2 linked regions of the Variovorax paradoxus B4 genome follow. The protein of the gene in region 2 interacts with the protein of the main gene of each other region in a pairwise test. Links are inferred from orthologs where the notes say so. Each region holds a gene or a part of one and is shown on either strand. Other genes may lie near its edges.

Region 1 (3,547 bases), 3.3 Mb from region 2 along the record:
CACACCGGGTAGGCCGAAAAAGGCTCGGCCACGATGCGCGCCCGCAGCACCGACTCGGGGTCGTCATGCAGGAACCAGGCGATGTTGTCGCGCACCGTCATCACGCTGCTGACCAGCCGCGTGTCAAGTTCGAACACGTTGGCGATCACCTGCTGCTCGCGCACTGCGAGCACGCCCGCGCGCGCGCCGGCTTCGGTCATGGCCAGGATGTCGGCCGAGGTGATCTTGTCGTCGCGCACCAGCGGCATGCCCAGCAGCTTGAAGAGCATGTCGGTGGAGCGCGTGAAAAACCACACCAGCGGCTTGAAGGTGGTGATCAGCACCAGCATCGGGCCGACCATGCGAACCGCGATGCGCTCCGGGTCGCTCATGCCGAGGCGCTTGGGGAACAGGTCGGCGAACACCAGGAACACCGCGATGACGATGATGAACGAGCACAGGAAAGCCACGTTCTCCGAGGCCTCCACGCTCATCCAGCCCTCGAAGAAACGCGCGAAGTAGGGGCTGAGCGAGCCCTCGCCCACCACGCCGCCGAGGATCGCCACCGCGTTGAGGCCGATCTGCACCACGGTGAAGTAGTGGCCCGGCTGCTCCTGCACGCGCAGCACGCGCTCGGCCCGGGCATCGCCCTCGTCGGCCATCTGACGCAGGCGCAGGCGGCGCGAGGCGGCCAGCGTGATTTCGGCAAGGGAGAAGAACGCGCTCATCGCGATCAACAGGACGATGATGAGCAGGCTTTGGGTGAGAGTCATGGTGGCACGGCGAAGAATGCCATGGTGCCATGACTCGGCCCGGGAAAAGCGATCAGACGCCGCCGTGCGGATGGGTCGGGTCGACCCACAGCACCGATTCGGGTTTCTCCACCGGTTCGATGTCGAGGTTCACGGCCACCGCCTCGCCGTCGCTGCGGCACAGCACGCATTCGAGCGACTCGGTGGCGCTGGCGTTGATTTCCTGGTGCGGCACGTACGGCGGCACATAGATGAAGTCGCCCGGGCCAGCCTCGGCCGTGAACTCGAGCTTCTCGCCCCAGCGCATGCGGGCCCGGCCGCGCACCACGTAGATCACCGATTCGAGGTGCCCGTGGTGGTGGGCGCCGGTTTTGGCATCGGCATGGATGGTGACGGTGCCGGCCCAGAGCTTCTGCGCGCCGACGCGCGCAAAGTCGATGGCCGCGGCCCGGTTCATGCCGGGCGTCTGGGCCGTGTTGACGTCGAGCTGGTGGGCCGCGATCACGCGCACGCCATCGTGCTTCCAGGCCGGCGTAGCCTTGCCGTCATGCGCATGGCCGTCGGAATGACCGTCGTGGTCGTGGCTCATGGCGGGCACCGGGAATCAGGCCGGATTGCTGCCGCCCAGCACTTGCTGCAGCTCGCCCGACTCGTACATCTCCATCATGATGTCCGAGCCGCCGACGAATTCGCCCTTCACGTAGAGCTGGGGGATCGTGGGCCAGTTGCTGTATTCCTTGATGCCCTGGCGGATGCCGTCGTCTTCGAGAACGTTGACGGTCTTGAGCGTCCTGGTGTCGACGCCGACCGCCTTGAGGATCTGGATGGCGCGGCCGGAGAAGCCGCACATCGGAAAGCTCGCATTCCCTTTCATGAAGAGCACGAGGTCGTTGGTTTTGACGAGATCGTCGATGCGTTGCTGGGCGTCGGACATGGGGACTCCTGAAAAGTGGTCTGGGGGGATTATTTCACCGTGCGCCAGATCCCGCCGGAGCAGCGCTGGATGCCGGCAAGGTCATCGCGGCTTTGGACTTCGGCAAAACCGCGCGCTTCGAGCAGCTGGCGCACGGGCAGGGCCTGGTCGTGGCCGTGTTCGAGCAGCAGCCAGCCGCCATCTGCAAGATGGGCGGGGGCCTGCTGCACGATCTGGCGGATGTCGGCCAGCCCGTCGGGCCCGGCCACCAGCGCGGCCAAGGGCTCGTGCTGCAGCGCGGGCAGGTGCGGGTCGCCGGCTGCGATGTAGGGCGGATTGCTGGCAATGGCCGCGTAGCCACTGGCGGCCCCGTCCAGCCAATGGGCCTGGCGCAAACGCACCGGCAGGCCCAGGCGCTGCGCATTGGCCTGTGCGACGGCCAGCGCATCGGCACTGGCATCGACCGCGTCGACCTGCGCGTCGGGGCGTGCATGCTGCAGCGCCAGCGCGATGGCGCCGCTGCCGGTGCCCAGGTCGAGCACGCGCGGCGCCTTGCGGCCTTCGAGGCATTGCAGGGCCCAGTCGACCAGCGTTTCGGTGTCCGGGCGCGGCACCAGCACCCGCGCATCCACCTGCAGGCCGAGGCCGTGGAATTCCTTTTCGCCGAGCAGGTAGGCCACCGGCTCGCCCGCCAGCCGGCGCGACAGCTGCGCTGCGAGGGCGGACCACGCCGCATCGGAAATGGCGTCGGTGTCGTGCGCCAGCAGCCAGGCGCGGTCGTGCGGCGCGCGGCCCAGCGCATGCAGCAGCAGCAACTGGGCGTCGAGCCGGTCGACGCCCAGTGCCACGGCCGCGGCCAGCGCCTGGGCCACGGTGGATGGCGTGGTGGTCGCTGCTGTGGCCGTCATGCCGGCAGGCTCGATTCCAGCTCGGCCAGCTGCTCGGCCTCGCGCGCGGCGCGCAGCGCATCGAGCACGTCGCCAAGGTCGCCTTCCATGATGGCCTGCAGCTTGTAGAGCGTGAGGTTGATGCGGTGGTCGGTGAGCCGGCCCTGCGGGAAGTTGTAGGTGCGGATGCGGTCGGAGCGGTCGCCGCTGCCGATCAGCCCCTTGCGCATCGCCGCGTCCTTGGCCGCGCGCTCGCTGCGGTCCTTTTCCTGGATGCGCGCCGACAGCACCTGCAGCGCCTTGGCCTTGTTGCGGTGCTGGCTGCGGTCGTCCTGGCACTCGGCCACGATGCCGGTCGGAATGTGCGTGATGCGCACGGCCGAATCGGTCTTGTTGATGTGCTGGCCGCCCGCGCCGCTGGCGCGGTAGGTGTCGATGCGCAGGTCGGCCGGGTTGATCTGCACCGCCACGGTTTCGTCGGGCTCGGCCAGCACGGCCACCGTGCAGGCGCTGGTGTGGATGCGGCCCTGGGTCTCGGTGGCCGGCACACGCTGCACGCGGTGGCCACCGGATTCGAAGCGCAGGTGGCCGAACACCCCGGACCCGGAAGGGCCATTGCCGGCTTGGCCGACGATGCGCACGACCACTTCCTTGTAGCCGCCGAGCTCGCTCTCGCTCTCGCTCACCACTTCGCAGCGCCAGCCGGCGCGTTCGCAGTAGCGCATGTACATGCGCAGCAGGTCGCCCGCAAACAGCGCCGATTCGTCGCCGCCGGTGCCGGCGCGGATTTCGAGGAAGGCGTTGCGCGCGTCGTCCGGGTCCTTGGGCAGCAGCAGGCGCTGGAGCTCTTCCTCGAGCTGCGCGAGCTCGGCCTGCGCGGCGGCGATTTCTTCCCGGGCCATCTCGGCCATGTCGGGGTCGTCGAGCATCTCGGCCGCGCCGGCGATGTCGGCTTCGCGCTGCTTGTAGCGCTCGTAGCGGCCCGCGATCTGCGTGATCTCTGCATGCTCGCGCGA
Region 2 (7,021 bases):
CTCGTGGGCAGGACGTGGTTCGGGCCGGCGCAGTAGTCGCCCAGGCTCTCGCTGGTGAAGGCGCCCAGGAAGATCGCGCCCGCGTGCCGCAGCAGCGGCTCCCAGCGCTGCGGGTCGTTGCTGCTGACTTCCAGGTGCTCCGGGGCGATGCGGTTGCTGATCTCGCAGGCCTCTTCCATGCTCTTCGTATGGATGAGCGCGCCACGGCCGTTGAGCGAAGCCGCGATGATCCCGGCGCGCGGCATGCCGGGCAGCAGGCGGTCGATTTCGGCCTGCACGCGGTCGATGTATGCGGCGTCGGGGCACAGCAGGATGCTTTGCGCGAGCTCGTCGTGCTCGGCCTGGCTGAACAGGTCCATCGCCACCCAGTCGGGCGGCGTGGTGCCGTCGGCCAGCACGAGGATTTCGCTCGGGCCCGCGATCATGTCGATGCCCACGGTGCCGAACACGCGGCGCTTGGCGGCGGCCACATAGGCGTTGCCGGGGCCGGTGATCTTGTCGACCGCCGGGATGGTGGCCGTACCGTAGGCCAGCGCGGCCACGGCCTGCGCGCCGCCGATGGTGAAGGCGCGGGTGACGCCGGCCACGTAGGCGGCGGCGAGCACCAGCACATTGCGCTCGCCCCTGGTGGACGACTGCCCGCCCGAGCCGCCCGTGGCCACGCTGCCCTTCACGGGCGTGGGAACCACCATGATGATTTCGCCGACGCCCGCGACGTGGGCGGGAATCGCATTCATCAACAGGCTGGACGGATAGGCGGCCTTGCCGCCGGGCACGTAGATGCCCACGCGGTCGAGCGGCGTGACCTTCTGGCCCAGCAGCGTGCCGTCCCCATCACGGTAGCTCCAGCTCTCGCCGCTGGCCTTCTTTTGCGCCTCGTGGTAGCTGCGCACGCGGTCGGCCGCGGCCTGCAGCGCATCGCGCTGCGCGGCAGGCAGCGAGTCGAAGGCCTCCTTGAAATCGGCCTGCGTCAGTTCGAGTTCCGGCACGGCCGCGGCGCCGAGGCCATCGAAACGGCGCGTGTACTCCAGCACCGCCTCGTCCCCGCGCTTGTGCACATCGGCCAGGATGTCGGCCACCACCTTCTCGATGGCCGCATCGGCATCCGCGGACCAATGCAGCCGCGCCTTGAATTCAGCGTCGAAGCCGGCTGAAGCCGTGGAGAGGCGGACGGGGGCTGCTTTCGGAGTCATGGGAGGGTTCGGACGGAAGTCAGGCGGAAGGAATGGCCGACGCGAAGGCGTCGATGATGCGGCGGATCGGCTCGCGCTTGAGCTTGAGCGCGGCCTGGTTGACCACGAGGCGCGCGCTGATGTCCATGATGCGCTCGACCTCGACCAGGTGGTTGGCCTTGAGCGTGCTGCCGGTCGAGACCAGGTCGACGATGGCGTCGGCCAGGCCGGTGAGCGGTGCGAGCTCCATGCTGCCGTAGAGCTTGATCAGGTCGACGTGCACGCCCTTGGTGGCGAAGAAGTCGCGTGCGAGGCCCACGTACTTGGTGGCGACCCGCAGGCGCGAGCCCTGCTTCACGGCCGACGCGTAGTCGTAGTCGGCGCGCACCGCCACGCTGAGGCGGCAGGCCGCGATGCGCAGGTCCAGCGGCTGGTACATGCCCTGGTTGCCGTTTTCCAGCAGCACGTCCAGGCCGGTCACGCCGAGGTCGGCACCGCCGTACTGCACGTAGGTGGGCACGTCGGAGGCGCGCACCAGCACCACGCGCACGTCGGGCCGGGTGGTGGCCAGGATCAGCTTGCGCGATTTTTCGGGGTCTTCGGTGACCTCGATGCCGGCGGCGGCCAGCAGCGGCATCGTCTCTTCGAAGATGCGGCCCTTCGAGAGCGCCAGGGTGATCATGCGGCGGCTCCCGAAATGCGTTCGATGTCGGCGCCCAGGCCGCGCAGCTTGGCTTCCATGCGGTCGTAGCCGCGGTCCAGGTGGTAGATGCGGTCCACCAGCGTCTCGCCATCGGCCACGAGGCCGGCGATCACGAGGCTGGCCGAGGCGCGCAGGTCGGTCGCCATCACGGTGGCGCCCGAAAGCTGGGCCACGCCCTCGACCATCGCCACCTTGCCCTCGACATGGATCGTGGCGCCCAGGCGCACCATCTCGTTCACGTGCATGAAGCGGTTCTCGAAGATGGTCTCGGTGACCATCGAGGCGCCGCGCGCGATCACGTTCAGGGCCATGAACTGGGCCTGCATGTCGGTCGGGAAGCCCGGGTATTCGGTGGTGCTGAAGCTCTGCGCCTTGAGGTGCTCGCAGGCCGGGGCGCTGGAGCTGATGCGCACGCCGCCCTCTTGCGCCGCGACGGTGCAGCCGGCGTCGCGCAGCTTGTCGATCACCGCGTCCATGTGGTCGGCGCGCGCATGGCGCAGGAACACATCGCCGCCGGTGGCCGCAACGGCGCACAGGAAGGTGCCGGCCTCGATGCGGTCGGCCACCACGGCGTGCTCGCAGCCGTGCAGCTTCTCGACGCCCTGGATGCGGATGTGGCTGGTGCCGTGGCCTTCGATCTTCGCGCCCATGCGGATCAGCATTTCGGCCAGGTCGACGATCTCGGGCTCCTGCGCGGCGTTTTCGAGCAGCGTTTCGCCCTCGGCCAGCGCGGCGGCCATGAGGAAGTTCTCGGTGCCGGTGACAGTGACCATGTCGGTCAGGATGCGCGCGCCCTTCAGGCGGGTGCGCCCGGCCGGCAGGCTGGCGATCATGTAGCCGTGCTCGACCACGATCTCCGCGCCCATGGCCTGCAGGCCCTTGATGTGCTGGTCGACCGGCCGCGAGCCGATGGCGCAGCCGCCCGGCAGCGAGACCTTGGCATGGCCGAAGCGCGCGAGCAGCGGACCCAGCGCCAGCACGGAGGCGCGCATGGTCTTCACCAGTTCGTAGGGCGCCTCGGGGTTGGTGAGGTCGCCCGCATCGAGCCGTACCGTGCCGTTGTGGTCGCGCTCGGCCACGACGCCCATGTTGCGCACCAGCTTGAGCATGGTCGACACGTCCTGCAGCCGCGGGACGTTGTGCAGCGTCACGGGCTGGTCGGTCAGCAGCGCGGCGCACAGCTCGGGCAAGGCTGCATTCTTGGCGCCGGAAATGAGTACCTCGCCGCGAAGCTGGCGCCCGCCGCGAATCAGAAGTTTGTCCATCAGGAATCCAGCGAAATTAGGGCTGCTTCGGCCGCCAGTTACTTACTTGTCGAGTGCCGCCCATTCGGCCGGCGTGTAGGTCTTCATCGAGAGCGCATGCACCTCGTCCGTATGCATTTTCGCACCGAGGGTGGCATAGACCCGCTGATGGCGCTGAATGGCGCGCTTGCCCTCGAATTCGGCCGAGACGATGGTGGCGTACCAATGCCGGCCGTCGCCTTCGAGCGTGATGTGCTCGCAGGGGAGGTGGGACTGGATCAAGGCCTGGAGTTGTTCGGCGGTCATGGGGGTCTGGGAAAAGCGGTCAACCGCGGATTTTGTAGCCGATACGCAGCAAATGGACGGCGATGGCGCTCACGATCAGCCAGGCCGCGCCGACGATGCCCAGGCTGAGCCAGGGCGAGGCGTCGCTCACGCCGAAGAAGCCGTAGCGGAAGCCGTCGATCATGTAGAAGAACGGGTTCAGGTGGCTCACGCCCTGCCAGAACGGCGGCAGCGAACCGATCGAATAGAACACGCCCGAGAGAAAGGTCATGGGCATGATCAGGAAGTTCTGGAACACCGCCATCTGGTCGAACTTCTCGGCCCAGAGCCCGGCAATGAGCCCCAGCGTGCCGAGCATGGCGGAGCCCAGCAGCGCAAAAACAAGGATCCAGATCGGCGCAACGAAGCTAGGCATGGCGAAGAACATCGTGACCACGAACACGCCGAGCCCCACGGCCAGCCCGCGGATCACCGACGAGCCCACGTAGGCGAAGAACCAGCCCCAATGCGACAGCGGCGTGAGCAGCACGAACACCAGGCTGCCCATGATCTTGCTCTGGATGATCGAGGACGAGCTGTTGGCGAAGGCGTTCTGCAGCACGCTCATCATCACCAGCCCCGGTACCAGGAAGGCCGTGTAGCCGACCGAGCCATAGACCTTCACGTGGTCTTCGAGCACATGGCCGAACACCATCAGATAGAGCAGCGCGGTGAGCACCGGCGCGCCGACCGTCTGGAAACCGACCTTCCAGAAGCGCAGCGTCTCCTTGTAGAGCAGTGCGCGCCACCCTGTAACAGCCATCATAGGGCCCCCTTGCTCGGCGCGGCGCTCATCTTGCAACCTCCAGCGGTGTCTGCTCGCCCGCCATCAGGTCGATGAACACGTCTTCCAGGTCGGCCTTGCGCATTTCCACGTCTTCCACCGCGACGCCGGCTTCGCGGATCGCGGCCAGCAATTGTTCGACTTCATGGGCGTTCTGCGCCGGCAATTGCACGATGCGCCCGGTGATGCGCGCGTGCTGGGCAATGGCCCAGGGCAGCATGGCGTCGGTCTTGAAGCGCAGCACGTTGCTGGCGGCCGACTTCAGCAGCTCGCTGGTTCGATCGAGCGCAATCACCCGGCCCTGCTTGAGCATGGCGATGCGGCTGCACAGCGCCTCGGCCTCTTCGAGGTAGTGGGTGGTGAGCAGCACGGTGCTGCCCTGCTTGTTGAGCCTGGCGACGAACTGCCAGAGCGTCTGGCGCAATTCGACGTCGACCCCGGCGGTGGGCTCGTCGAGCACGATCACGGGCGGCTTGTGCACCAGCGCCTGCGCCACCAGCACCCGGCGCTTCATGCCGCCGGAGAGCTGTCGCATGTTGGCCGTGGCCTTGTCGGCCAGGCCCAGGCTTTGCAGCAGCTCGTCGATCCAGGCGTCGTTGTTCTTGATGCCGAAGTAGCCCGACTGGATGCGCAGTGATTCCCGCACGTTGAAGAAGGGGTCGAACACCAGCTCCTGCGGCACGATGCCGAGCTGGCGCCGGGCTTCGGCGTAGTCGCGCTGCACGTCGAAGCCATGGACGCTGATGGCGCCGGCCGTGGGGCGGGACAGGCCGGCAAGCATGCTGATGAGCGTGGTCTTGCCCGCGCCATTGGGCCCGAGCAGGCCGAAGAACTCGCCCGGCTCGATCTGGAAGCTGACCTCGTCGACGGCGCGCAGCCCCTGCTTGCCTTGGGCCCGCTGTTGTCTGGAGGGAGGGTAGGTCTTGGAGACCGATTGGAATGAGATCGCGGGCATGGGAGCCGGCGATTTTACGGGCCCGCCCCGCAAGCCGCTTGGCAACGGCCGGATGCCCTGACGCGGCCGCTGCCGGCCGCCGGGCAATCAGGGCGCTGCCGGCAGGAGCCCTGCGATTCCGTAGAGGGCGGCCAGTTCGCGCAGCCGCGGCGACAGCCCCTTGACCGCAAAGCCCCGGCCGAGCGCGCTGGATTCGCGGCGGCACTCCAGGAGCACCGCCAATGCCGAGGAATCGAATTGCGCCAGCGCGCTGGCGTCCACCACCGTGGACGTGTCGGCTTGCCCCGTCAGCCCCTGCTGCAGCATGCGCATGCAGGCCGGGGCTTCGTCGTGGGTGAGCTTCGAGGGCAGAACCAGCATGGCGTCAGCTCTTGCCGTTGTTGCCGTTGTTGCCCTTGTTGCGCGCGGCCAGCGCTGCAATCAGGCCGTCGATGCCGCGGGCGTTGATTTCCTGCGAAAACTGGGTGCGGTAGGTGTCGACCAGCCAGACGCCCAGCACATTGAAGTTGTAGACCTTCCAGCCGCCGCCCTGGCCGGGCGTTTTCTCGAGGCGGTAGTCGAGCTGCACCGGATCGCCGCGGCCCTTGACCTCGGTGCGAATCAGCACTTCGGTGTCTTCGGGCGACCCGCGGAACGGACGCACCGTGACCGTCTGGTCGCTCACCTGGTCGAGCGCGCCGGCGTAGGTGCGCACCAACAGGGTCTTGAATTCTTCCTGCAGCTTCTTTTGCTGCTCGGGCGTGGCCTGGCGCCATGCCGGGCCGACGGCGGAAGCCGTCATGCGCTGGAAGTTGACGTTGGGCATGATCTTGCTGTCGACCAGCACCATGATCTTGTTGACGTCGCCCGCCTTGATGGAGGTGTCGGCCTTGATGGTTTCAAGCACATCGGTCGACAAGCGCTTCACCAGCGCGTCAGGCGCTTCATCGGCGGCATGGGCCGGGCGCACGAAAGCCGTGGCGGCACCGAAAAGCAAGGCGCCGGCCAATACCAGGCGGCCAAAGCCGCGTCGTTGCAATATCTTGTTGTTCATGGCAATCCCCTCAAGTTGAAAGTCCGCGAGGCGCAAATTGAAGCTGCGCCTGCTGGAAAGAACGTGTTCGACAGGCACCCGGCCGACCGGGTTCCTGAAGCGCAGGTGAAGCCTTGAAACCGGATGCAAGCGGCAAAGCCGCCCGTCTGGCTCCGAAAAGCCTCTTTTCCGCGCCTTTTGTGCTTCTATTTCCCGCCTTCGTCGTCGGGCGGGTTGCCGTCGTAGACGTCGTTGCGGCGGTGCTGCAGGTAAGCGTCGCGCGTGAAGGTGTATTTGTCGAGCGCCGCGTCATCGAGCAGGCGGCCCGCGCGCAGGTACTTTGCCCGCGTATCGACGGCCTCCAGGAAAGCCAGCGAGTTGCGCCAGGCCACGTCGTTCATGTTGCCGAGCACGCTGCCGGCGCGGTCCACAGGCAATGCGGCCGTGTCGCGCAGGGTCGAGGGGCCGAACACCGGCAGCACCACGTACGGGCCGGCGCCCACGCCCCAGCGGCCGAGCGTCTGGCCAAAGTCTTCCTCGTGGCGGTCGATGCCGGCTTCGGTGGCAATGTCGAGAAGGCCGCCGAGCCCGAAGAAGGTGTTGACGTTGACCCGCATGAAGGTCTCGGCGCTGTTCTGCAGCTTGAGTTGGGCCACGCTGTTGGCAAAGCTCCAGACATCGCCCAGGTTGCCGAAGAAATTGCTCACGCCGGTGCGCACCATGGAGGGCAGCACGCGCACGTAGGCCTTGGCCACGGGCACGAGCACCGCCTCGTCGACCGTGTCGTTGAAGCGGGTGACCCCTCGATTCAAGGGCTCGAAGGGATC

Evidence for each region.
Region 1: the proteins of VAPA_RS06025 (region 2) and grxD interact in binary tests that used the Escherichia coli proteins (3 or more experiments, as listed by UniProt). The link is inferred for Variovorax paradoxus B4 from one-to-one orthologs.

Annotation. Positions count from the first base shown.
Region 1 is NC_022247.1:4,622,650-4,626,196, reverse strand. Bases 1-2,896 are described here. They hold grxD (Grx4 family monothiol glutaredoxin), read right to left. Parts: upstream 1,666-2,896; coding sequence 1,336-1,665; downstream 1-1,335. Other genes in these bases: prfA (peptide chain release factor 1), read right to left, coding at 2,549-2,896; prmC (peptide chain release factor N(5)-glutamine methyltransferase), read right to left, coding at 1,695-2,552; VAPA_RS21575 (cupin domain-containing protein), read right to left, coding at 805-1,320; paeA (polyamine export protein PaeA), read right to left, coding at 1-752. Also shown: more of prfA, read right to left, coding at 2,897-3,547. UniProt on the Escherichia coli protein: Monothiol glutaredoxin involved in the biogenesis of iron-sulfur clusters.
Region 2 is NC_022247.1:1,342,456-1,349,476, reverse strand. What follows is about bases 1,805-4,773. They hold VAPA_RS06025 (BolA family protein), read right to left. Parts: upstream 3,426-4,773; coding sequence 3,183-3,425; downstream 1,805-3,182. Other genes in these bases: VAPA_RS06015 (ABC transporter ATP-binding protein), read right to left, coding at 4,235-4,773; VAPA_RS06020 (ABC transporter permease), read right to left, coding at 3,445-4,209; murA (UDP-N-acetylglucosamine 1-carboxyvinyltransferase), read right to left, coding at 1,851-3,140; hisG (ATP phosphoribosyltransferase), read right to left, coding at 1,805-1,854. Also shown: hisD (histidinol dehydrogenase), read right to left, coding at 1-1,193; more of hisG, read right to left, coding at 1,213-1,804; more of VAPA_RS06015, read right to left, coding at 4,774-5,182; VAPA_RS06010 (STAS domain-containing protein), read right to left, coding at 5,270-5,542; VAPA_RS06005 (MlaC/ttg2D family ABC transporter substrate-binding protein), read right to left, coding at 5,547-6,215; VAPA_RS06000 (MlaA family lipoprotein), read right to left, coding at 6,401-7,021. UniProt on the Escherichia coli protein: Involved in cell resistance against acid stress.